DNA from 3 places in the Hydrogenoanaerobacterium saccharovorans genome. Region 1 is predicted to be linked to each of the others. Evidence: predicted binding sites of a transcription regulator. Region 1 holds the regulator's gene; each other region holds the start of a gene.
What was found. The regulator Rex, encoded in region 1, represses fermentation and respiration genes when NADH is low (regulators of the CRP and FNR family bind a similar motif). The targets are predictions, from matches to a motif close to ATTGTTAANNNNTTAACAAT.
Positions count from the first base shown of each region.

Region 2: adhE (bifunctional acetaldehyde-CoA/alcohol dehydrogenase) is a predicted target of Rex. The motif match lies at 5,166-5,185, and genes of this name have one in related genera.
Region 3: EDD70_RS02710 (flavocytochrome c) is a predicted target of Rex. The motif match lies at 3,526-3,545, and genes of this name have one in related genera.

Region 1 covers NZ_RKRD01000001.1:239,457-246,952, reverse strand. Annotated here, with positions in the region: gene EDD70_RS01130 (HPr family phosphocarrier protein) at 1-72, shown strand, start outside; gene EDD70_RS01125 (D-alanyl-D-alanine carboxypeptidase family protein) at 205-1,392, shown strand; gene EDD70_RS01120 (glucose-6-phosphate isomerase) at 1,504-2,841, shown strand; gene EDD70_RS01115 (hypothetical protein) at 2,904-3,314, shown strand; gene EDD70_RS14845 (hypothetical protein) at 3,367-3,507, opposite strand; gene EDD70_RS01110 (helix-turn-helix domain-containing protein) at 3,616-3,828, shown strand; gene EDD70_RS01105 (helix-turn-helix domain-containing protein) at 3,844-4,098, shown strand; gene EDD70_RS01100 (helix-turn-helix domain-containing protein) at 4,143-4,355, shown strand; gene EDD70_RS01095 (redox-sensing transcriptional repressor Rex) at 4,393-5,058, opposite strand; gene EDD70_RS01090 (isocitrate/isopropylmalate family dehydrogenase) at 5,082-6,242, opposite strand; gene EDD70_RS01085 (permease) at 6,358-7,359, opposite strand; gene EDD70_RS01080 (PHP domain-containing protein) at 7,489-7,496, opposite strand, start outside.
Region 2 covers NZ_RKRD01000001.1:2,063,006-2,070,501, reverse strand. Annotated here, with positions in the region: gene EDD70_RS09640 (cache domain-containing sensor histidine kinase) at 1-1,382, opposite strand, end outside; gene EDD70_RS09635 (hypothetical protein) at 1,541-2,383, shown strand; gene EDD70_RS09630 (hypothetical protein) at 2,429-2,827, opposite strand; gene EDD70_RS09625 (LTA synthase family protein) at 3,178-4,977, shown strand; gene adhE (bifunctional acetaldehyde-CoA/alcohol dehydrogenase) at 5,261-7,496, shown strand, end outside.
Region 3 covers NZ_RKRD01000001.1:576,828-584,323, forward strand. Annotated here, with positions in the region: gene EDD70_RS02695 (DUF6385 domain-containing protein) at 1-828, opposite strand, end outside; gene EDD70_RS02700 (ATP-binding protein) at 1,201-2,784, shown strand; gene EDD70_RS02705 (response regulator) at 2,781-3,455, shown strand; gene EDD70_RS02710 (flavocytochrome c) at 3,568-5,355, shown strand; gene EDD70_RS02715 (LacI family DNA-binding transcriptional regulator) at 5,657-6,697, shown strand; gene EDD70_RS02720 (DMT family transporter) at 6,700-7,496, shown strand, end outside.

The DNA of each region.
Region 1 (7,496 bases):
ATTAAAATGCAGGTTTACAGCGACAACTGCGATGCATTTATGGACGAGATTAAACCTTTCATTGCCAAGTAACCGAATAAACAAAAACAAATAGCTGGGTGGCATTTTTTATAATGCTGTCCAGCTATCCTGCATGAAAGCACATTTTTTGCTCCCTTGTCTGCATACACTAGTAGCAACATGTGAACGAATGGGAGTGCTTTTATGTCTATAATCGGTAAACGTACCCTTGCACTGTTTTTGGCATTTTTGCTGTGCATTTTAGGCGCACAGCCTGTATTCGCCGAAGAGGCGAAGCTGGACGTTTCGCTCCCTGTGGAGCCAAGCAACCTAGCGATGAATGTAAAATCGGCCATTTTGGTCGAACAGACTACCGGGCAGGTGTTGTACGAAAAAAATCCCGACGAACTGATGCCCCCCGCATCCATTACAAAAATAATGACGCTCTTGCTTGTGATGGAAGCGCTGGAAGCGGGCAAACTAAAGATGGAAGATATGGTAAGCTGCTCGGAGCATGCTGCTTCTATGGGCGGCAGCCAAATCTGGCTGGAACCGAATGAACAAATGAGCGTACATGAACTGCTCAAAGCGGCAGCAATATCTTCGGCAAACGATGCTTCGGTACTGCTGGGTGAGGCAGTTGCAGGCAGCGAAGAAGGCTTCGTTGGCATGATGAACAACCGCGCCAAAGAACTCGGGATGAAAAATACCACATTTCACAACGCTTGCGGGTTAGATAACAAAGGGCATTTGACTACCGCCCGCGACATTGCTATTATGTCTGCAGAGCTGTTGAAACATGAAAAAATTAAAGAATATTCTACCGTTTGGATGGATTCGCTGCGCGGCGGTAAAACGCAGTTGGTAAACACCAACAAGCTTGTTCGCTTTTATGATGGCGCAACGGGATTAAAAACCGGTACAACCGACGGTGCAGGCAGCTGCCTTTCTGCCTCGGCACAGCGGGGCGGGCTTTCGCTGGTTGCAGTAGTATTGGGTGCACCTACGAGCAACGACCGTTTTGCAGGTGCCCGTAAATTGCTCGATTACGGCTTTGCCAACTATGCTATGGCAACCCCACCGAGCATTGATGAGCAACTTACCCCGGTAAAGGTTTTACATGGTACCAAACCCGAGGTTGCCGTGCAGTATGACCCGCCTAAGGCGATCGTGGTGAAGCAGGGCGATGAACAAAAGCTGGAACAGCGCGTGAGCATGGTGCCGGATGTAGTTGCTCCGATTGAGAAGGGGCAGATACTGGGTAAAGTAGTAATTTCGCTCGACAGCAACCCGATTACAGAATACCCGCTAAAAGCTGCCCATGCGGTTGAAAAGATGACTTTCCGTAACGGCGTGAAAACATTGTTTGGTTCTTTGATAAAATTAAAATAAAATGAACTTTTTGTGAAAACTGCATAAATTGACAAGATATTCGAACAAGATACTTGCAAATAATGCTGTAATATTGTAGAATAAAGACATAGAAAACTGGAGGAATTTTAAATGCCATTAAAATTAAACGCCAACTATATTAAGGGCTTTTTAACAGAGGCTGAAATCAATGCAATTTACCCCGAGATTAAGGCTGCACATAAAACCTTGCATGAAGGTACCGGCAAGGGGAACGACTTTTTGGGTTGGCTCAACCTCCCTACCGACTACGATAAAGAAGAGTTTTGCAGAATTAAAGCTGCTGCTGCAAAAATTAAAAAAGACAGCGACATTTTAATCGTCATCGGTATTGGCGGAAGCTACCTCGGTGCAAGAGCTGCCATCGAATTGCTCCGTTCTCCTTTCTATAACAACCTCAAAAAAGATACACCAGATATCTTCTTTGCGGGCAACAACATCAATCCTACTTATTTAAACGAAATCCTCTCGATTTGCGAGGGCAAAGATATTTCTATCAACGTTATTTCAAAATCGGGCACCACGACAGAACCCGCTTTGGCATTCCGTATCTTCCGTGAACTGCTTGAGAAAAAATACGGTGTTGACGGTGCAAAAGGCAGAATTTACTGTACCACCGACAAAGCCCGCGGAACACTCAAACAGCTTTGCAATGAACAAGGGTACGAAACCTTTGGCATCCCCGATGATGTAGGCGGAAGATTCTCGGTACTTACTGCGGTTGGTTTATTACCCATTGCTGTTGCAGGCATTGACATTGACGCCATTATGAATGGTGCGGCAACGGCCCAGAAAGAACTTGACAACGATGATGTTTCTTCCAACGATTGCTACCGCTACGCGGCCATTCGCAACTGTTTGTATCGCAAAGGCAAAGCCATAGAAATGCTGGTGAGCTACGAACCTGCTTTTACTATGATGGCAGAATGGTTCAAACAACTGTTTGGCGAGAGCGAGGGCAAAGAAAATAAAGGTTTGTTCCCCTCCTCTGCAACTTTTTCTACCGACCTCCACTCCATGGGTCAATACATCCAACAGGGTGAGCGTATTTTAATCGAAACCGTGATGGATATTAAAAAACCAAAATCCGATTTATACATTGATAATGATGCAGCCAACGCAGACGGGCTCAACTTCCTTTCTGGGCAGAATATGTCCGTTGTAAACAGAAAGGCGCTGGAAGGCACCATCTTAGCACACACAGAGGGCGGTGTTCCCAACATCGTGCTTGAGCTTCCCGAAATCAACGAACACGAGTTTGGCTATATGGTTTACTTCTTTGAAAAAGCATGTGCCATCTCGGGTTACACATTGAACGTAAACCCATTCGATCAGCCGGGCGTTGAGAGTTACAAAAAGAATATGTTTGCTTTGCTTGGCAAACCGGGTTATGAGGATATGAAGGCTGAATTGGAAGCAAAATTAAAATAGGCAACACACAACATTCGCCGCAGGGCGATACCAAATATAATAAAAACTGGGAGGAATAAAACATGATTAAGCTCATCGTGGGTAACAAAGGCTCCGGCAAAACAAAAACACTCATCAATCAGATTAATGCCGCCGTTAAAACAACCACCGGTAATATCGTATGCGTTGAGAAAGGTCTTAAAATGACATACAATATCGATCATGCTGTCAGATTGATTGATATCGAAGATTATAAGGTTGAGGGCTACAAGGCGTTTTATGGTTTCCTCGCAGGTATTTTTGCAGGCAACTATGATATTTCTGAAATCTTTGTAGATGGCACGCTGAAAATAGGCGGCAAAAATTACGAAGAGTTTGCTGCTTTTATAGAAGATTTGAATGCACTTGTTGAGGTAAGCAAAGCATCGATCATCTTTACAGTATCTTGCGACGCTGCAGAACTTCCCGAAAGCGTTAAAAAGTATATCGTATAATAAAGCAAATCACTAAAACAACTTACAAATGATAGCGTAAAAACGAGGATGGCTAGCCATCCTCGTTTTTGTTTGCCTGTTCACCTGAGGCAACATAAATTTCCTCGGTAATCTGCTGTGCGGTTTGCAACTGTTCAATTGCATCTGTCACCCTATTGAACAATACGGTATACATTTTTTCATAATCCGGCATCTTTTTCCCTCCAATTTAAATGTTATACATGCAATTTTACATAATATATTATGTAAAGTCAATACATCATATATGTTGTACGTATAATTTTATTGGAGTGATATATTTATGAAAACATATATAGAAATAATTAGGGAATTGCGTGAGGATAATGATTTAAAGCAGGAAGCTATTGCAAAAATATTGGGAACATCGCAACAGATGTATTCCCGTTACGAAAAGGGACTAAACGAAATGCCTATTCGCCATCTCATTATGCTTTGTAAGTTTTATAATGTGAGCGCTGATTATATTCTTGGGCTAAAACAGGATAAGAACTAAAACGAAGGTGTTTGGATGTATAAAAATAAAGCCGTCGACGGTAGAAATAATATCTGTGGTAAAAATGTAGCGCGAATACGTAAGAGTTTAAACCCAAAAGTGTCACAGCGAATGCTTGCTGATCAACTGCAAATTCAAGGGCTTGATGTTGACAAAAATGCAATTCAAAGAATCGAAAACGGAGAACGCTTTGTCACCGATATTGAATTGGTAGCACTTGCAAATATACTAAATGTTTCTCTTGAGCTACTTACAAATGCAAAGCATTGACCTTTGGCTGCAATAATGATTTACAGTAAAGCGTGGTGTAAAGCATGAAAATGTATTTTGAGGTGCTCAGAGAATTACGCGAAGATAACGACTTAAAACAAGAAGCAATAGCTAAAGTTCTAGGAACCACACAGGAAGTTTATTCGCGGTACGAAAATGGAATTAACGAATTGCCAATTTGCCATTTGGTTACCCTTTGCAAATTTTATAATGTGAGTGCTGATTATATTCTTGGACTAAAACAGGATAAGAACTAAAAACGGCTGTGATTGATTCATCACAGCCGTTTTGCATTTATATATTTTTGTTCCCTTCGGCAGGGCCGTCTGGGCTATCCAGGTCTTTTACCTTATAGCACAATGTCATCAGGCTATCGCCGAGGTGAACATTTTCTACCGCTACATGTGGATGATTCATATTGATATCATAATGCGAATAATTCCAAAAGCCACGCACGCCAAGTTCTACCAGCTTATCGGCAATGCGCTGTGCCGCTTCTCGGGGAGTACATAAAATAGCAACATCGGGTTTATTTTTTATGCAGAAATCTTCCATCTCGTCCATATCCATAACGGCTATATCACGAACAACGTCACCAACGACCTTCTCGTTGCTGTCAAACAAACCAATCAGTTCATAGCCTCTGCCATCAAACGTCATATGGTTTGCAACTGCTCTGCCAAGGTTACCCACACCGATAAGGATGGTTTTATAATTCTGATCCAACCCAAGAATATGGCCGATTTCGCCGTACAGTGCCTCGACGTTGTAACCATAGCCCTGTTGGCCAAATCCGCCAAAGCAGTTTAAATCCTGCCTGATCTGCGACGCGGTAAGCCCCATGCGGGAAGAAAGCTCGCGCGAGGAGATTCTATGTATGCCATTTTTCAAAAGTTCGCCAAGAAAACGGTAATATCTCGGCAGTCGCCTGATAACTGAGATAGATACCTGTTTGCTCATTGCATTCACCTTTTCCAACTTATTTACAGAGTCTCAATCGTGCTCATAACATAATTACCGAATTCTTCGCAGGTAGCCCCGGTATCGCGCCCGGTAATGGCCAGTTTTTTCTCCTCATACATGCAAATATCCAAAGCTCTTTCCAGTTTGTTTGCCTCGGTTTGGTGATCGATGTGCGAAAGCAGCATAACCGCCGCGCGCAGCATTGAACAAGGGTCTGCAAAGCAGCCTCTTCCCTCGTCCATCATTCTGGGTGCCGAACCGTGAATTGCTTCAAACATTGCATAACGCTTGCCAAGGTTTGCACTGCCCGCGGTACCTACACCACCCTGCATCTCTGCGGCTTCATCTGTAATAATATCGCCGTACAGGTTTGGCAGTACCATAACCTGAAAATCTTTTCTGCGCTTGGGGTCAATCAATTTGGCAGTCATAATATCAATGTACCAGTCATCGGTTGTGATGTCGGGGTACTCTTTTGCTATATTTTGGCACAGTTTTAAAAATTTGCCGTCGGTTGTTTTTACAATGTTTGCTTTTGTTACGATAGAAACACGTTTTTTGCCGTTTTTCTTTGCGTAATCGTAAGCAAGGCGAGCTATTCTTTCGGTGCCTTCGGTGGTGGTTACCGTAAAGTCAAACGCAAGCTCATCATCCACATTGGTACCGCAAGAGCCAAGTGTATAGGCACCCTCGGTGTTTTCGCGGAAGAATGTCCAATCAATGCCCTCCGAAGGCACTTTTACCGGACGCACGTTTGCAAATAAATCAAGCTCTTTTCGCATTGCAACGTTGGCACTCTCAATATTCGGCCATGGGTCGCCCGCACGCGGTGTGGTTGTAGGGCCTTTTAGGATAACATGGCACTCTTTGAGTTCTGCCAGCACATCATCGGGGATTGCCTTCATGCATGCAACACGGTTCTCGATGGTGAGGCCATCGATTTCGCGGAACTCTATTTTGCCTGCTTTTACTTCATCTGCCAGCAGATAACGCAAAACACGCTCCGCCTCGTGGGTAATAACCGGCCCAATACCGTCGCCGCCACATACGCCAATGATAATCTTATCCAGTTTTGAGTAATCCACAAAATCTTTTACTGCTTTCATGCGCTCAACTCTGGCAAGCTGCGCTTCAACCAAAGCGGCAAAGTGTGCCGCCGCAGCCTGTACTTTTTGTTCCATACTGACACCCCTGTTCTGTGTTGGTTATTCTGTATTACAATCAGTTCTTATATTAAACTATTGTTAAATCATTGTCAACGAAAAAACGCATTACACAATAATGCTATCGTGCAGTTTACGCTACAAGTGCTGCAAGATAACCTGCCACTACAGAAAGCACTACAAGCACAACAACATATGCGGCAATTGTTTTGGGTTTAAAAACACGGCTGAGCAGTACCACTTCGGGTATCGATATTGCCATTGCCCCCAGTGCAAACGCCAAGGTTGCCGAACGATTGATGGGCAGCAAAAGTTGTAGCAAAGGCAATATGGCAAACACATCTGCATGAATGGGTGCACCCACGATGCCTGCAAGCAACGGGGATAACACATTGTTTTGGCCGATCACTGTATTGAGTGTTTCTATGGGTACAAAGCTGATGACAGCACTGGACAGCGCAACACTCAGCACCATATAAACCCATGTTTGGCGCAAGATATGTGTGACATTATCTACACAATAGCCCACCCGTGTTTTTGGCTCATGATGGCAGCACTCGGTATGAATATGGCAGTTTTCATCATGGCAATGGTGGCCATGATGGTGACCTGCTTCGTAGCTTATGATATTTTCTTTACCGGCAAACGGACGAATAAGAATAGAAGTAAGCACTGCGATTAACAGCGATACGGCGATATAGATTCCACCAAACTGCACACCCATAGTGGAAAACATAGCAACTACCGTGCCCACATTGAGCAAAGCTGCGGATGTTAAATAGCAAAGAGCTACTTGAACCGGTACCCCCATCGAAATCAGCCCCATCACCACAGGGATGATGGTACAGCTGCAAAACGGAGAAACCACACCCAGAGCCAATGCAAGCAGATAACCCCATACACTGCCCAATGCCGAGAGCTTTTTTTGCAAGCGGTCAAAAGGGATATAGGTTTGCAGTAACGACACTGCAAACATGACTACGATCAAAATCAAAAACAAGTTGATGGTATCAGCCATAAAGTGCAGCAAAAATTCTGTCCACTCATGCGGTAAGCCCATCGATTCAAAAAATGCTTCCAGCATGCTGTCCAAAGCGGATTCATGCTGATGTAAAAGGGTTAATTCAAGTTTCATACAATATCTTCCTTCTTGCGGCAATGCCGCGGGCTTTTCGGGCAATGGCCACCCCGTTACACTGCATTTGCGCGCCGGAGAAAACTGCCTTACGTACAATATTTTTTTGTATTGATGATACGGCGAAGTTTATGCTT
Region 2 (7,496 bases), 1.8 Mb from region 1:
AACTGGTCATCGTAGCGCATTTTCTGTATTACCAGGTAATTTTCAACATGGCTCAGTTCATCTGCAACCGAGATGGTGTGGCTGCCGCCGCTAAGCGAAAGGCGAAAAAACTGTGCTAAAGCAGTAATCATCTTTACTACGCTTTGTTGGTCTCCGCTTTCCGCCATCCAAACAATAGAATCTAGGGTATTGTACAAAAAGTGTGGGTTAATTTGCGCATGCAGCGTATTCATTTCGCTTTTGCGCAGCTGTTTTTGTTCTTGAATTACCTGTTCCATCAGCTGTTTAATCTTATAAACCATTTGGTTAAATGATGTGGAAAGTTGGTTGACTTCGTAAACGCTGCGTATGGTAGAGAAAGTACTCAATTCACCAGCCTCCACACGTCCCATTAAGTACATTAAACGGCGAAGAGGGTTGCTGATTAAAAACGATACCGATACAGACAGTACAATAATTACAATAGCGGCGCAAACAACAACCAACGTAATAAAATTACGCAGTTCGCCGTCAAAGGTAAGCAACCCGTTCATCGAGCAAACGCCTACAATTTTCCAGTCGGTACTTTTCAGTTTCTTTACAGTCACAAGTAATCTGCCTCCGTCATCCTGCGGAACAATGATGCTGCCCTCGGTGAGGTTACATGCGATTGGTACAGAGCTGTCTGTAATGCCTGCGTAAATCATCTGCTGCCTGGGGTGGTAGATTAGTTTATTGTTTGCACCTACAATATAAAGGTAGCCGTTTTCGCCAATCTCTTTGGAGCAAAGCTCTTTCATATTGTTAAAATTCATATCTACAAGCATTACACCGCGATGCTTGCCATTTTCATCTTCCCATTCGATGCCTTTGCTTAAAGAAATAACCCAACGATATTCTTGCTCGTAAAGCCGCTGTACGTGGGGTTCGGTCAGTGTGTATATCCGGCTGCCGGGTGCTACGCTGCGAAACCATGCCTGCTGCTTTACATCTACGTGCTGTTTTAAAGGTCGCTGGTCTGTCTTCATAACAAGTTTACCCTGCTCGTCAAATACAGCAATTGTATCAATGTCATCGCGCAGCATAAAATGGTAATTTTGAAATACGCTGTTGACGTTATTGCCGCCAAGCAGTTTGGATATCGTATCGGATACGGAAATCATTTCTGCTAGGTAGCTGTCGATACTGGTTGCCACGTTGTCTGTAATTTGCATGTTGTTTTGCTGTAAGGTACGGTCAATCGATGCATCGAACCGATGGTTCATTACATATACAATCAACAGCATAGCAATTACTGCGATCACGGTGGTGGTTGCAGCAATTAAAATAAACAGGCTGTTCCATTTTAAGCGGGGCAGCATAAAACCGGTTGTCTGTTTCCATTTATTCCAAAATTTTTTCAAGTGCTCCGCCCCTCCTTTTACAATACCTTCAGTATAAGAGAATGAACTGTAATTGTCCATACAATATACGCTTCTCATAGGGTAAAAACGGTACATGCTGTTTTAAAAACCAGTTATCAGATGAACATCCGCCGCTTTACTGTTTGCAAAATTGCAGTTTGTTGTTAATTGAAACCCCGCCCCATGTTATCGAGCCTAAATACCCCGGAGCATTTGAATCATTGGTGTGTCTCAATGATTGCTGGGATGAGGAGGCGCTCCAAAAAGAACGTAACAAAATTATGGAGCTTTCAAAACAGAATGCACGCTGTCATGAGCGCTGCTGCCGCTTTCTTGCCGCAGCCGGCTCACTGCTGAACGATAGCTACCGCATTACAGCAGAGTATGTAGATGCAGGCAAAATTGCACGCTATGCCACTCGCTTGGCAGGCAAAGAGTTCCGCGCGCGCAAGCAGGGCAGGGGAACCGAAACCGTGCGTTTTCTCAGTGCGGTAACGGCGCAGGGCATTACTACATACAAAAACACTCCCCAGGCACTTTGTGAACGCATTTATTTGGTGGAAGATGAATATGGTGCGGTTTCGCGCTTACTGATGAATGCAATCCGTTCGCACGCGCTTGCAGCAGGGCTTGATATTATCTCTTGCTACTGCATTTCGTCTCCTTTTGAAAAGCTAGAGCATGTTCTTATCCCAGAAATCGGTGTAGGTTTCTTAACTGCCAACCGTTATCATCCGTTTGATATCGAATGTTACCGTCACATTCATGCAAAACGTTTTATGGATGCAGAAGGTTTGCGCAGCAAAAAGCAGCGCTTGTCGTTTAACCGCAAAGCTATCGGCGAGCTGCTTGGTGAAGCAAGCAGGCTGCTTGCAGAAGCAAAAGAAGTTCATGATGAGCTGGAAACCTGTTACACAACACATATGGATTTTGATAAAGTGAACGAGAAGTCGACACAACTGCTCAACGTGTTTAAGAGCATTTATCAGTCAAAAAAATAACGCAAAAAGCCCTCACAGAATTATCCGTGAGGGCTTTGTTTAGTGTTAAATCTTACAGGCTTTTTTCCCTTTGGCAGTTAGTTTGGCTTCGCCACGTTTGATGGCAGGAGTGTCAAATAAATATCCCGGTTTGTTTTTACCTTCTTGTACCAAATTGCACAGCAGTGCATAAACAGTGCTTTCGTAGTAAATTTTATAATCAGAGGCTGCGGTTACTGCCAGTGTATAGTTTACCGAAATCAGTTTTTCTTGTAAAAGACGCTGCAAAGCATCGCTGCGTAATTTTACAAGTTCCATCGAATCATTGGCATCTGTAATCCACACATAATTCAGCGCGGTAGAAATAATATCGCGCTCTTTTGAATTTCTAAGCTCAAAACGAGCAATTGGTAATTTGCCATTTGTATTCAAGGTTTTTAAGATTTCTTGTTCCAATTCGGGCATAAGTTGGTTCTCACTTTCTGTTTGATTTGTTAACTATTCCAGTTTAGCATACCCATATGAAATGCGCAATTGTCTTAAATACATAAATTAGTTGAATTTGCTAAAAAGTCAAATAATTTCTATTGATTTTCAATAGATTCATGTTAAAATCGAATTAGGTATTGTGTAACGACGGAGGTGCTTTCATCAGTTTAATGGTAATAAAATCAAATTATGTTAAAAAACATACAAAAAATATTAATTGAAATTTGATTGTAATAAATTCTTAAGAATTTTTTGAGGTAATTTTTAAGATTGGCTCGTTATAATAAGTGACAGATAAAGAACTTAGATTCGCGCAGGAGGTAAATATGAGTTTAGTACAACGTATTTACAACAGAATAAAAGCAGACCGTAACTTGGATAGAACATTAACGATACTTACCGTTGCTATTTTTCCGTTGATGTTGATTTTGGTAGTAGAAAATACCCATTTGCAAAGCTTGCCTGCTTTGCTTCGTTTTATGGTAGGTTCGGTAGGGGTGCTGATATATGATTACTTTTTTGTAGCCATTATTTTTGCGGCACTTTCGTTGATTTTAAGGCAAATTTGGCTTGCAATGTTTATAGAGGGCGGCGTGTTATATGTACTTTCACTGGTAGAGTACTTTAAGTTTGATGCCAACGGTACGCATTTTACACTTGCTGACCTTGTCATGGCAGGCAAAGTATCGGATATCGCCCGATTTACCAAAATTGATATTAATTATGTTATGGTTCTTAACTTAGCCATATTGATTATATATGTGCTGTGGGCTGCATTTTTGCGTATTCGTATTACGATACCGCCTATAAAATCGTGCGCGCTGGGGGCAAGTGCAATTGTATTTCTCGCAGCAATTATTTCTGTGCCCACGCTTTATACCAACATCTATAAGTTGTGCGGTATCGATTATCAACCATCATATAACCCTTACAGCAGCGATGAAGTATTCCAGAAAAACATGCAAATTGCTTTTTTAAGCCAAAACATGTCCGAGCGGATTACACAGAAACTTGATAAGCCGCAAAATTACTCACAAGAGGCAATTCAGGCACTTCTGCCTACGCAAAGCAAGCCCCAATCGGGTGATTTCCAGTCTCCCGATGTAGTCCTCATTATGTCCGAGGCGTATACCGATTTTCGACGTTTTGGCGGCTTACCCATATCGAAAGACACCTATGCCAACTTCGACCGCATTTCACGTGAAGGTTATAAAGGAAAAGCCTTGGTGCCTACTTTTGGGGGGTATACCTGTAAAACAGAATTTGAACTTCTGTTTGGGCTACCTGTAAAAGGCATTGGCAACGAAAACATTCCTCATCAGCTGTTTACCGATGGTAACCCCCGTCCCACTTTTGCATCGTATCTTCAAGAGCAGGGGTATGCTACCAGCTTTATTCACCCGTTTTCAGCCAGCTTTTACAACCGAGACAAGGCATATCGTAGCTATGGTTTTGATAATTTATATTTTGAAGACGATTTTACCGTAAATCAAACCCGCTTGGGCGGTTATATTGATGACAGTACACTTGTGCGCCAAATTCGGACAACATTGGAGCAGAAATCTGACAAACCCAATTTCATTTATGCGGTATCAATGCAAAATCACGGCCCTTACACCGATACAACCAAATACACAGTGAAAGACAACCGTCTTACTGCCGAAGAGCAGGCAGAAGTCGGGCGGTATCTGTACGGTATCAGCCAAACGGATAAAGCCTTGGATGAACTTACGTCTTATTTGAAGACGCGCAGTAAGCCTACTGTATTAATGTTTATTGGCGACCATTACCCTTATTTGGGCAAGCAAGGTGCGCTTTACAAAAAACTTGCTAAATCTATCAACGGTTATAGCCTCTACCAGCAGCCGTATCTGTTGTGGAGCAATTATAGCCATAACTATGCTTTACCGCAAGAGCGGGTTTCGGCATTTTACTTGCCGCACATTTTGGGCGATTATATCAATCTGCCGAAAGACCGTTTTATGACCGATATGCAGCGAATGATGAAGACAACACCCCAATACAGCTTTGATTTAGGGGAGAACAACGCCGATGCAGTGGCATTGCAAGAGTATTCGTATGACCGTACACAAGGCAAAGCCTATTCGGATGATATAAATAAATAATAACGAACGTTTAGAAAAAAAGCAGGCATTCGCCTGCTTTTTTTTATGGTTTCTGTACATAATAATGAACAAGCACAGATATAGCAAATTATACAAAATTTAAGAGATTGTTGTAGTAAACATCGTGATAAACATTGTTAAAAAAATATCAAAAATCTATTGACGAAATAAAAATTGCAAGATATAATATTGTTAAAGAATTAACAAAAAGTTGATTCATAAAAATACCGACCCAGTTCTTTAAAGATATGGAGCCCTTAATTAGTGCTAGGAGGAAAATACTATGGCAGAGAAAAAGGTTCAGGCCCCAATAGAAAAACCCGTTGAGACCAAAGAAATGATTGATACTTTGGTTGCAAAAGCCAATGTTGCACTGCACGAGTATATGCAGCTTGACCAAAAACAGGTGGATAACATTGTTCACGAAATGTCTCTTGCAGGATTAGATGCACACGAGCTGCTTGCAAAAATGGCTGTGGAAGAAACCGGAAGAGGCGTATACGAAGATAAGGTTATTAAAAATATGTTTGCGACCGAATACATTTGGCACAGCATTAAACATCAGCAGACAGTTGGCGTTGTTGATGAAAATGAGATGGAAGGCTATGTGGAAGTTGCCGAGCCTGTAGGCGTTATTTGCGGTGTTACACCTACCACAAACCCTACGTCTACCACATTGTTTAAAAGCATTATTGCAGCAAAAACCCGTAACCCAATTATCTTTGGTTTCCATCCCTCTGCACAAAAATGCTCCGCCGAAGCGGCACGCATTGTTTATGAGGTTGCTGTAAAAGCAGGTGCACCCAAAGACTGCATTCAATGGATTGAATTCCCCTCTATTGAAGCTACCAACTTGCTGATGAATCATCCCGGTGTAGCAACTATTTTGGCAACCGGCGGCCCGGGCATGGTAAAGGCTGCTTACTCTGCAGGTAAACCCGCATTGGGCGTAGGCCCCGGCAACGTGCCCTGCTACATTGAAAAAACCGCAGATATCGAAAGAGCATGTACCGACTTGATGATGTCCAAAACATTTGATAATGGTATGATCTGCGCATCCGAGCAGGCTGTAATTGTTGATAAAGAACTCAAAGATAAATTTGAAGCATACATGAAAGCGAACAACTGCTACTTTTTGAACAAAGAAGAAACCGAAAAGGTTTCAAACTACGTCATAAATAAAGACAAAATGGCTGTTAATGCTGCAGTTGTTGGTAAATCCGCTTACTGGATTGCAGAGCAGGCAGGTGTTAAGGTACCGGAAAAAACAAAAATCCTTATCGCTCCGCTGCCACAGCCTAGTCTCGATTATCCGCTGAGCCTTGAAAAATTAAGCCCCGTTCTTGCTTACTTTATTTCAAACAGTACCGAGCAAGGCTTTGCATATGCTGCTAAAATGTTGGAGTTGGGCGGCTTGGGTCACTCCGCTGTAATCCATACATCCGACAATGCTTTGGCTGAAAAATACGGTACCGAAATGAAGGTTGGTCGTGTTATTGTAAACTCACCGTCTTCTCAGGGTGCAATCGGTGATATCTACAACACCAACACCCCGTCGCTCACCCTTGGCTGCGGTTCTTATGGTAAAAACTCTGTTTCGCAAAACGTTTCTACCATAAATCTCGTAAACAAAAAGCGCATCGCCAAGAGGAGAGTTAATATGCAGTGGTTTAAAATTCCGCCGAAGATTTACTTTGAGGAAGATTCCATCCAGTACCTCGAGAAAATGCCTGACATCAGCAGAGCGTTTATCGTAACCGACCCGATGATGGTGAAACTCGGAAACGTTGATAAAATTCTGTACTACCTCAGAAAGCGCAAGGAATACTGCCACAGCGAGATCTACTCTGATGTTGAACCCGACCCATCTGTAGAGTGCATTATGCGGGGTGTTGACGCGATGGACGCGTTCCAGCCCGATGTAATTATTGCAATCGGCGGCGGTTCTGCAATCGACGCTGCAAAGGGTATGTGGCTGTTCTACGAGCACCCCGACACCTCTTTTGACGGATTGAGGCTGCGCTTCCTTGACATCAGAAAGAGAACGTTCCAGTTCCCCAAACTGGGTAAACGCACACAGCTCGTTGCCATCCCCACAACCTCCGGTACAGGCTCTGAGGTTACCAGTTTCTCGGTTATCACAGATAAGCAAAACGGCAACATTAAGTACCCTCTCGCAGACTACGAACTCACTCCGGATGTTGCAATCATTGACCCGCAGTTCTGTATGTCAATGCCTAAATCCATTACAGCCGATACCGGTTTGGACGTTTTAACTCACGCAATTGAGGCGTATGTATCCGTTATGGCATCCGACTATACGGACGGTCTTGCAATCAAAGCAATTGAACTTGTATTCGAAAACCTTCGCCGCGCATACAACAACGGCAGCGAAGACCGAGAAGCAAGAGAGAAAATGCATAATGCTTCTGCCATTGCCGGTATGGCATTTACCAACGCATTCCTTGGTTTAAACCACTCTATGGCTCATAAGCTGGGAGGCGAGTATCATATCCCTC
Region 3 (7,496 bases), 340 kb from region 1:
GCTGGCATTCGCGATGGTAATCGAGTTGCCGACAGTAACCGTACCGCCTACTGTTAGAGAAGTGTTTGCGATGGTAACAGGGTTGGAAACAGTTACGTCACCTGCAACAACCAAGCTGGCGTTTGCGATGGTGATAGAGTTACCAACAGTAACCGTACCGCCTACTGTTAGAGAAGTGTTTGCAATGGTAACGGGGTTGGAAACAGTCACGTCACCTGCAACAACCAAGCTGGCGTTTGCAATAGTAACCGTACCGCCTACTGTTAGAGAAGTGTTTGCGATGGTAACAGGGTTGGAAACAGTTACGTCACCTGCAACAACCAAGCTGGCGTTTGCGATGGTGATAGAGTTACCAACAGTAACCGTACCGCCTACTGTTAGAGAAGTGTTTGCAATGGTAACAGGGTTGGAAACAGTCACGTCACCTGCAACGACCAAGCTGGCATTCGCGATGGTAATCGAGTTGCCGACAGTAACCGTACCGCCTACTGTTAGAGAAGTGTTTGCAATGGTAATAGGGTTGGAAACAGTCACATCACCTGCAACAACCAAGCTGGCGTTTGCGATGGTAATAGAGTTACCAACAGTAACTGTACCGCCTACTGTTAGAGAAGTGTTTGCAATGGTTACAGGGTTAGAAACTGTTACATTACCTCCTACCGTTAATGTGGTATTTGTAACGGTAACTGCCATTGCGGCGGCAGCTGCGATCAAAAGCTCCCCATCAGAGTTGAGCTGTAATTGTTGCAAAGTGGAGGTGTTTTGATTATAGCCGTAAACACCTGCGGATAATTCCGAAGCAGTTGTATTAAAAACCAAAGAGTTCATCTTTATTTTCCTTTCAATTTCTTAGACGTTTAAAGTGTCAACCTTAAAGGCTAGACACACTGCATTGTATGAAGAAAATATTTATTCAGTTACAAACACGAAGTTAACCGACAAAATCAACTTCAGCTAAAATAAGATTTTTGCATAAATCTTTGCTCTGTAAGCTAAAAAAACAGCTTGAGTTGCAATAAGCTGTTTTGTAAATTATCTGTATATAATTGATGTTGGCGCGTTCACTATTTAAAAGCAACAAGATAGCCGAATCTTCCAAAACCTTTTGCCGGTGCTAGCCATAACGTGATTTTGCAAAATAATTGACAAGTTAAAAATCGTATGATATTGTTACGAAAAGGATTTTTTGAGAGTGTGAAGATGAGAAAATTAAAATTAGCACAAAAAATATCACTATTGGTAGTTGTGATAGTGATGATTTCTGTGGGCATATCCATATATGTGGCAGGCCAATACAATATCAAAAGCTTGATGGAAAAGGTTAAGGAAAATACACTGAACACCGTGCAAATTGTAGCCATGTCGCCCATTATCATAGATGGGATTGCAAATAAAGAGTCGCAAGAAATTCAAAAGTTTGTAGAAACCACGCAGCAGCAATTGAAAAGCATCGACATTATTGTAGTGGCAGATGTAAACGGCAAAAGGTACGGCCATACCAAATCAAACCGTGTTGGAAAAATGTTTTCGGCTTATGACAACGACAGGGCTGTTTTATACGGCGAAACATATGTATCAGAAGGCCCAGGCACGTTAGGCCCCTCACTGCGCGCTTTTACCCCAATTACCAATCATGACGGTAAAATTTTGGGCTTTGTTATGGCGGGAACATTATTGGACAGCATTGCAAAAACAAAACAAGACATTGCCTTGATTATGGTGCTTTTTATTTTGATGGGATGCTTCATCGGGGTGCTGGGGGCAGTGTATGTATCCCGTTACATTAAAAAAAGTTTGCTTGGTTATGAGCCGGAGAATATTGCCAGATTGTATCTTGAGAATAAAGGGATACTTGCGACGGTTCATGAGGGCGTTATTGCAGTGAACCAAGATTACGTGATTACGCTGATTAACGAGCAAGCGATGCGCTATTTGGGCATTTGCAAGGATTTTGTGGTTGGTAAAAACATAAAAGAAGTTTTTCCGCAATCAAAATTGCCTTTAGCAATGGAACAGCAAACGGCTATGCTCGACGTGCCTTATGCCTTGCAGGACGTGATAGTCGTTTCGAATAATGTCCCAATTCTCTCCGAACAAAACATAGTAGTGGGCGGAGTTTCGTCTTTTCGTGACCAAACCGAAGTAAACAAGCTAGCCGAAGAAATTACCGGCGTAAAAAAAATAGTGGATTCCCTACGGGCAACCACGCATGAATTTAAAAATAAACTTCATGTCATTTTAGGGTTTATCGAAACAAACAATACCAATAAAGCAAAAGAGTATATAGGCACGATTAATAACCAGATTCAATCAAACATCAGCAACGTGCTGAATATGATTTTCGAACCAACAATATCCGCTTTGTGTATTGGAAAGTGCCAGCGCGGAAACGAGATTAAAGTTGATTTTCATCTGCATGAAGATTGCTATTTTGAGAATAGTTTCAATTTTGATGTCAATGCGCTTGTTGTGATTATTGGCAATTTAATCGAAAATGCAATGGACAACCTGGAATACCTGGATAAACAGGACAAACAGGTAGAATTGTATCTGAATGATCAGGATAACCAGCTTGAAATCGTTGTTAAAGATAACGGCAGGGGGATAGAAGATACTCGCAAAATATTTGAAAAAGGCTATACCACCAAGCAAAAAAGCAGGGGATACGGACTTTATTTGGTAAAGCAAAATGTTGAAAAATACAACGGTTCAATTAAAGTAGATACAAAGTTGAACGAAGGTTCTGAGTTCCATATAATTTTCAAGCAGGTGAAACATAAATGATACAAGTGCTCATTGTAGAAGATGACCCTATGGTGGCTCAAATTAATAAGGAATACATTAAAAATATCGAACATTTTACAGTTCAGGCAGTGGCAGAAAACGGGGAAGAGGCACTCGCTTATTTAAAACAGCACAAAACAATTGATTTGCTCATACTGGATGTATTTATGCCAAAGATGAATGGAATCGATTTTTTACAAGAAATTCGTCAAGAGTTTAACCAAGTAGATGTTATTTTTGTAACAGCCGCAAAAGACAAGCAAATTATACAAAGGGCTTTGCAGTTGGGCGCGGTGGATTATTTAATCAAACCGTTTACGTTCGATAGAATTAAAATAGCTTTGCAAAAATACTTGCAGCGTTACAAATTATTTCAGACAAACGCGGTATTAAATCAAGATAATTTGGATGAATTGTTTGAGAATAATCAACCGCTTGAACTGCCGAAAGGCATTCATCCCATCACTTTGCAAAAGATACAGGATGCCATTCGATTATCATCGACCGGAATATTGGATGCGCAGGCAATTGCAAAATCACTTGGGATATCCATGGTAACCTTGCGATTATACTTAGACTATTTGGTGGATTGCAAAAAGTTGTGCAAGGGCACTGTGTACGGTAAGGTTGGGCGCCCAAAAATCAAATATCATAAAAAGACGATGCAGTGAGAAATTCACTGCACTTTTTTTATTTAAAAAACCCCTAATAAACTTTAAAAACAACACAAATCATTCATATTATGTTATTTTTATAACAATCGATTAAATGAGGAGAGTATCTATGTTAAAAAAATTATGCGCTTTCAGTCTTGCAGCCTTATTGGTATTAAGCGGTTGTTCAAGCCAAGTAAAGCAACAGTCGCAGCCAGAAACAGCAGAAGTTCCCCAAAAGCAAGAAAGCTATAAAAGTGACATTGTTATCATTGGTGCAGGTGGCGCAGGTATGACAGCAGCCATTGAAGCCAAAGATGCCGGTGCAAATGTAATTGTGTTAGAGAAAATGGCATATGCCGGCGGCAACACAGTTCGTGCAAAAGGCGGCTTGAATGCTTCTGAAACAAAACCTCAGAAATCCCTTGGCATTGAAGACAGTGTGCAAACCTTTATTGATGATACAATGAAGGGCGGCAAAGAAATCAACGATTTATCGCTGGTAACTTATCTGGCACAAAACAGCTCAGCTGCAATTGATTGGCTGCTGGGAATCGGTATGGATGTGAACGGTGTGGTTGCTGCTGCGGGTGCTTCCAAACCCAGAATGCATCGCCCTGTTGACGGCTCCAGCATTGGTAATGTGTTGGTATCGGTTCTTACAAAAAACCTTGAGGACCGTGGAATTGACATTTTGTATCAGACAGAGGCAACTGAATTGATTGTTGAAAACAATGCGGTTACCGGGGTAAAAGCAAAAGATGCAAAAGGCAACGAGCTTACATTTAATGCCGATGCAGTAATTGTTGCAGCAGGCGGTTTTGGTGCAAACGAAGAAATGTATGCATCCTATCGCCCCGACATAAAAGGCTTTATTACAACCAACCATGCCGGTGCAACGGGTGATGGCATTCGTATGTCAGAAAAAATCGGTGCTGCATTGGTAGATATGGAACAAATTCAAACACATCCAACCGTTGAGCAAACAACGAACGAAGTTATTTCAGATTCCGTTCGCGGTATCGGCGCAATTCTTGTAAACGAAAAAGGCGTACGCTTTACAAATGAGATGTTGACAAGAGATGTGTTATCTGCAAATATTTTGGCTCAACCGGGTAAATATGCTTACATTATTTTTGACCAGAATCTAAGAAACAACATGAAAGCAATCGAAGAAATGGTTGAAAAAGGCATTGTTACCGAGGGCAAAACCCTAGAAGAACTCTCTGCAACCTTAAAGGTGGATGCAGCAGCAATGACAAAAACCCTTGCTACTTGGAATAAAGCAGTTGCAGATAAAAAAGACGCTGAGTTTGGCCGCGATACCGGCATGGATGCAAGTTTGGAAATGGCACCGTATTATGCGGTTAAAGTTGCACCCGGTGTACACCATACAATGGGCGGTATTAAAATCAACACCAATACAGAAGTGCTGGATACGAAAGGCGCTGTAATAAAAGGCTTGTATGCTGCCGGCGAGGTTACAGGCGGTGTACATGGTGCAAACCGTTTGGGCGGTAACGCTGTAGCAGATATTACTGTTTTTGGCAGACAAGCAGGTAAACAGGCTGCTCAGTTTGCTTTGGCAAATGGCGCAACCGAATTGGTAATGCCTAAAGTAGAAAGCAAAAAAAGTACAGCCGGTACAGCAAGCTATAAAGATGGTGTGTACACAAAAACCGCAAAAGGCAATAACGGTGATGTTACTATAGAAGTGACAATCAAAGACGGCTCGATTGCCGATGTTAAAGCGACAGAACACAAAGAAACACAGGCTCTTTTTGATGCCGTACAAAAAAGCTTGTTCCCCGCGATTATTGAGGCACAAAGTGCAGATGTAGATGCAGTTGCAGGTGCAACCAAATCCAGCGATGCTGTTTTAAATTGTGTAAAAGAGATTTTAAACGAAGCAAAATAACATAGATGTAAAAATGGATAGGCAGAACAACCTAGGTTGTTCTGCCTATTTTTAATTGAAATATTAAAATAATAGTATGTTATTTGATATTTGTATGTATTAATAAAAATTGATGAAACTTTTAGTAAAATATAAATAAAAAACCTTCAAAATAATCAATTAATCAGCAAAATTATTGATTATATCACAAAATATATCAATATTATTAAATTATTATATTGACTTTTTATAAATAGAACAGTATACTACAGGTAAAACATCGATTATTTTTACTAAACTATTTTACTAAAAGGGGATATATATGGCTACGTTAAAAGATATTGCCGAATTGGCGGGGGTTTCTATCGCTTCGGTATCAAGGGTACTTAACCAAGATGAAACTTTTTCTATATCCAGTGAAACAAAATTAAAAATTCTTCAAATCGCACAAGATTTACAATATAAAGTGAACAAGTCAGCAGCACACCAATTTATCCCCGATGAGAACCTAAAAATAGCTTTGATAATGCTTTACAGTGAGTTTTGGGAGATTTCGGACTCTTACTATCTTTCCATCCGAGTAAATGCAAAAGAAGAAGCTGCTGCAAACGGTGTAGAAGTAAAAGAATTCTTTTTGCCCTCGGATAGAGATGAAGTAATTGATTTTACGGGATTTTCGGGAATTATCATCATTGGCGATTCGGGCGATTGGTATCTGAAAGAAAATTTCAGAAAATCTGTATTAACATCGCGCTTACCAATATCTTTCGTAGATTTTGACCCTAAAGAAACGGATGTAGAAGCAGATTGCGTTATCAATGACTTCAGGCAGATAGTAGACAAGGCTCTCTGTTACTTTTTTTCGCTCGGCTACCGTGAAATAGGGTACATAGGCAGTAACGGCTGCAACTTAAAAGGCAAAAAACATCTTGATTTACGCTGTGTATCTTTTGAAGAAATATTAAAAGTTCAAGGCTTGTATCAAGAAAAGTATGTTTACAAAGATGATAATGCATCTGCCGAATCGGGTTATAAACTTGCCAAGCAGGCAATTGAAAAAGGCGAGCTGCCCAGGGCATTTTTTGTAGAGAACGATTCAATGGCTATCGGAAGCCTAAGGGCGTTTAAAGAGCATAACATTAAAATTCCACAGCAGATTTCAGTGATAGGATGTAACGACATACCTACTGCGGAGTTTCTAACACCATCTCTTTCGTCAGTTCACATCTACAGCGATTTAATCGGTATTATGTCAACACGTTTGATGATTGAAAGAATAAAAACAAAGCGTATGCTGGGCGTAAACATAGTGGTGCCGAACAAGTTGATTATCCGCCAGAGCTGTGAAGTAAAGGAGAATTAAGTTTGGATACAAAACAACATAAACAGCACATCGTATCGATTGCGTTACTATTTGTCGTCGCAACCATTTGGGGGTCGGGGTTTATTGGCACACAAATGGCATTGGATGCAAAGCTGGATTCGTCTTTTATTATGTTTGTTCGCTTTACCATTGCAACTTTTATTATTGGTACCGTATTTTTTAAAGACATTAAAAAAAATTTACGCCCGCAGCATTTAAAAGGCGGTTTGATAATAGGGCTGTTCTTGTTTTTGGCATTTTTTATTCAAACAGTGGGCTTAAAGTACACAACACCTGCAAACAACGCATTTATCACTGCGTCCAATGTTGTCATGGTTCCCTTTTTATGGTGGGTTGTCAGCAAGAAAAAGCCTAAAAATAAAATTTTCATATCTTCTGCATTATGCTTGATTGGTATTGGAGTTTTATCTTTAAATTTTGTTAATGGGTTTTCTTTTTCGGTAGGTGACTTATTAACCTTAGGTTGTGCTTTTCTGTTTGCATGCCAAATTGTTGCTACGGGCATTCTTGCAGCAAGCATGGATGCAAGAGTTCTAGTATTTTTACAATTTACGGTTTCGGCTGTTTTATCATTTTTGGTTTTTATGTTTACCAACCGCGATTTTACCGCATTTGCTTCGCCGAAAGGGATGATGGCGGTAATCTACTTAGGCGTATTCAGCACCTGCATATGCTATTTTTTGCAGACAGTTGCACAAAAAAATGTCGAATCATCAAAAACGGCAATGATTCTTTCTACAGAAGCATTGTTTGGCACATTTTTTTCCGTCCTGCTCGG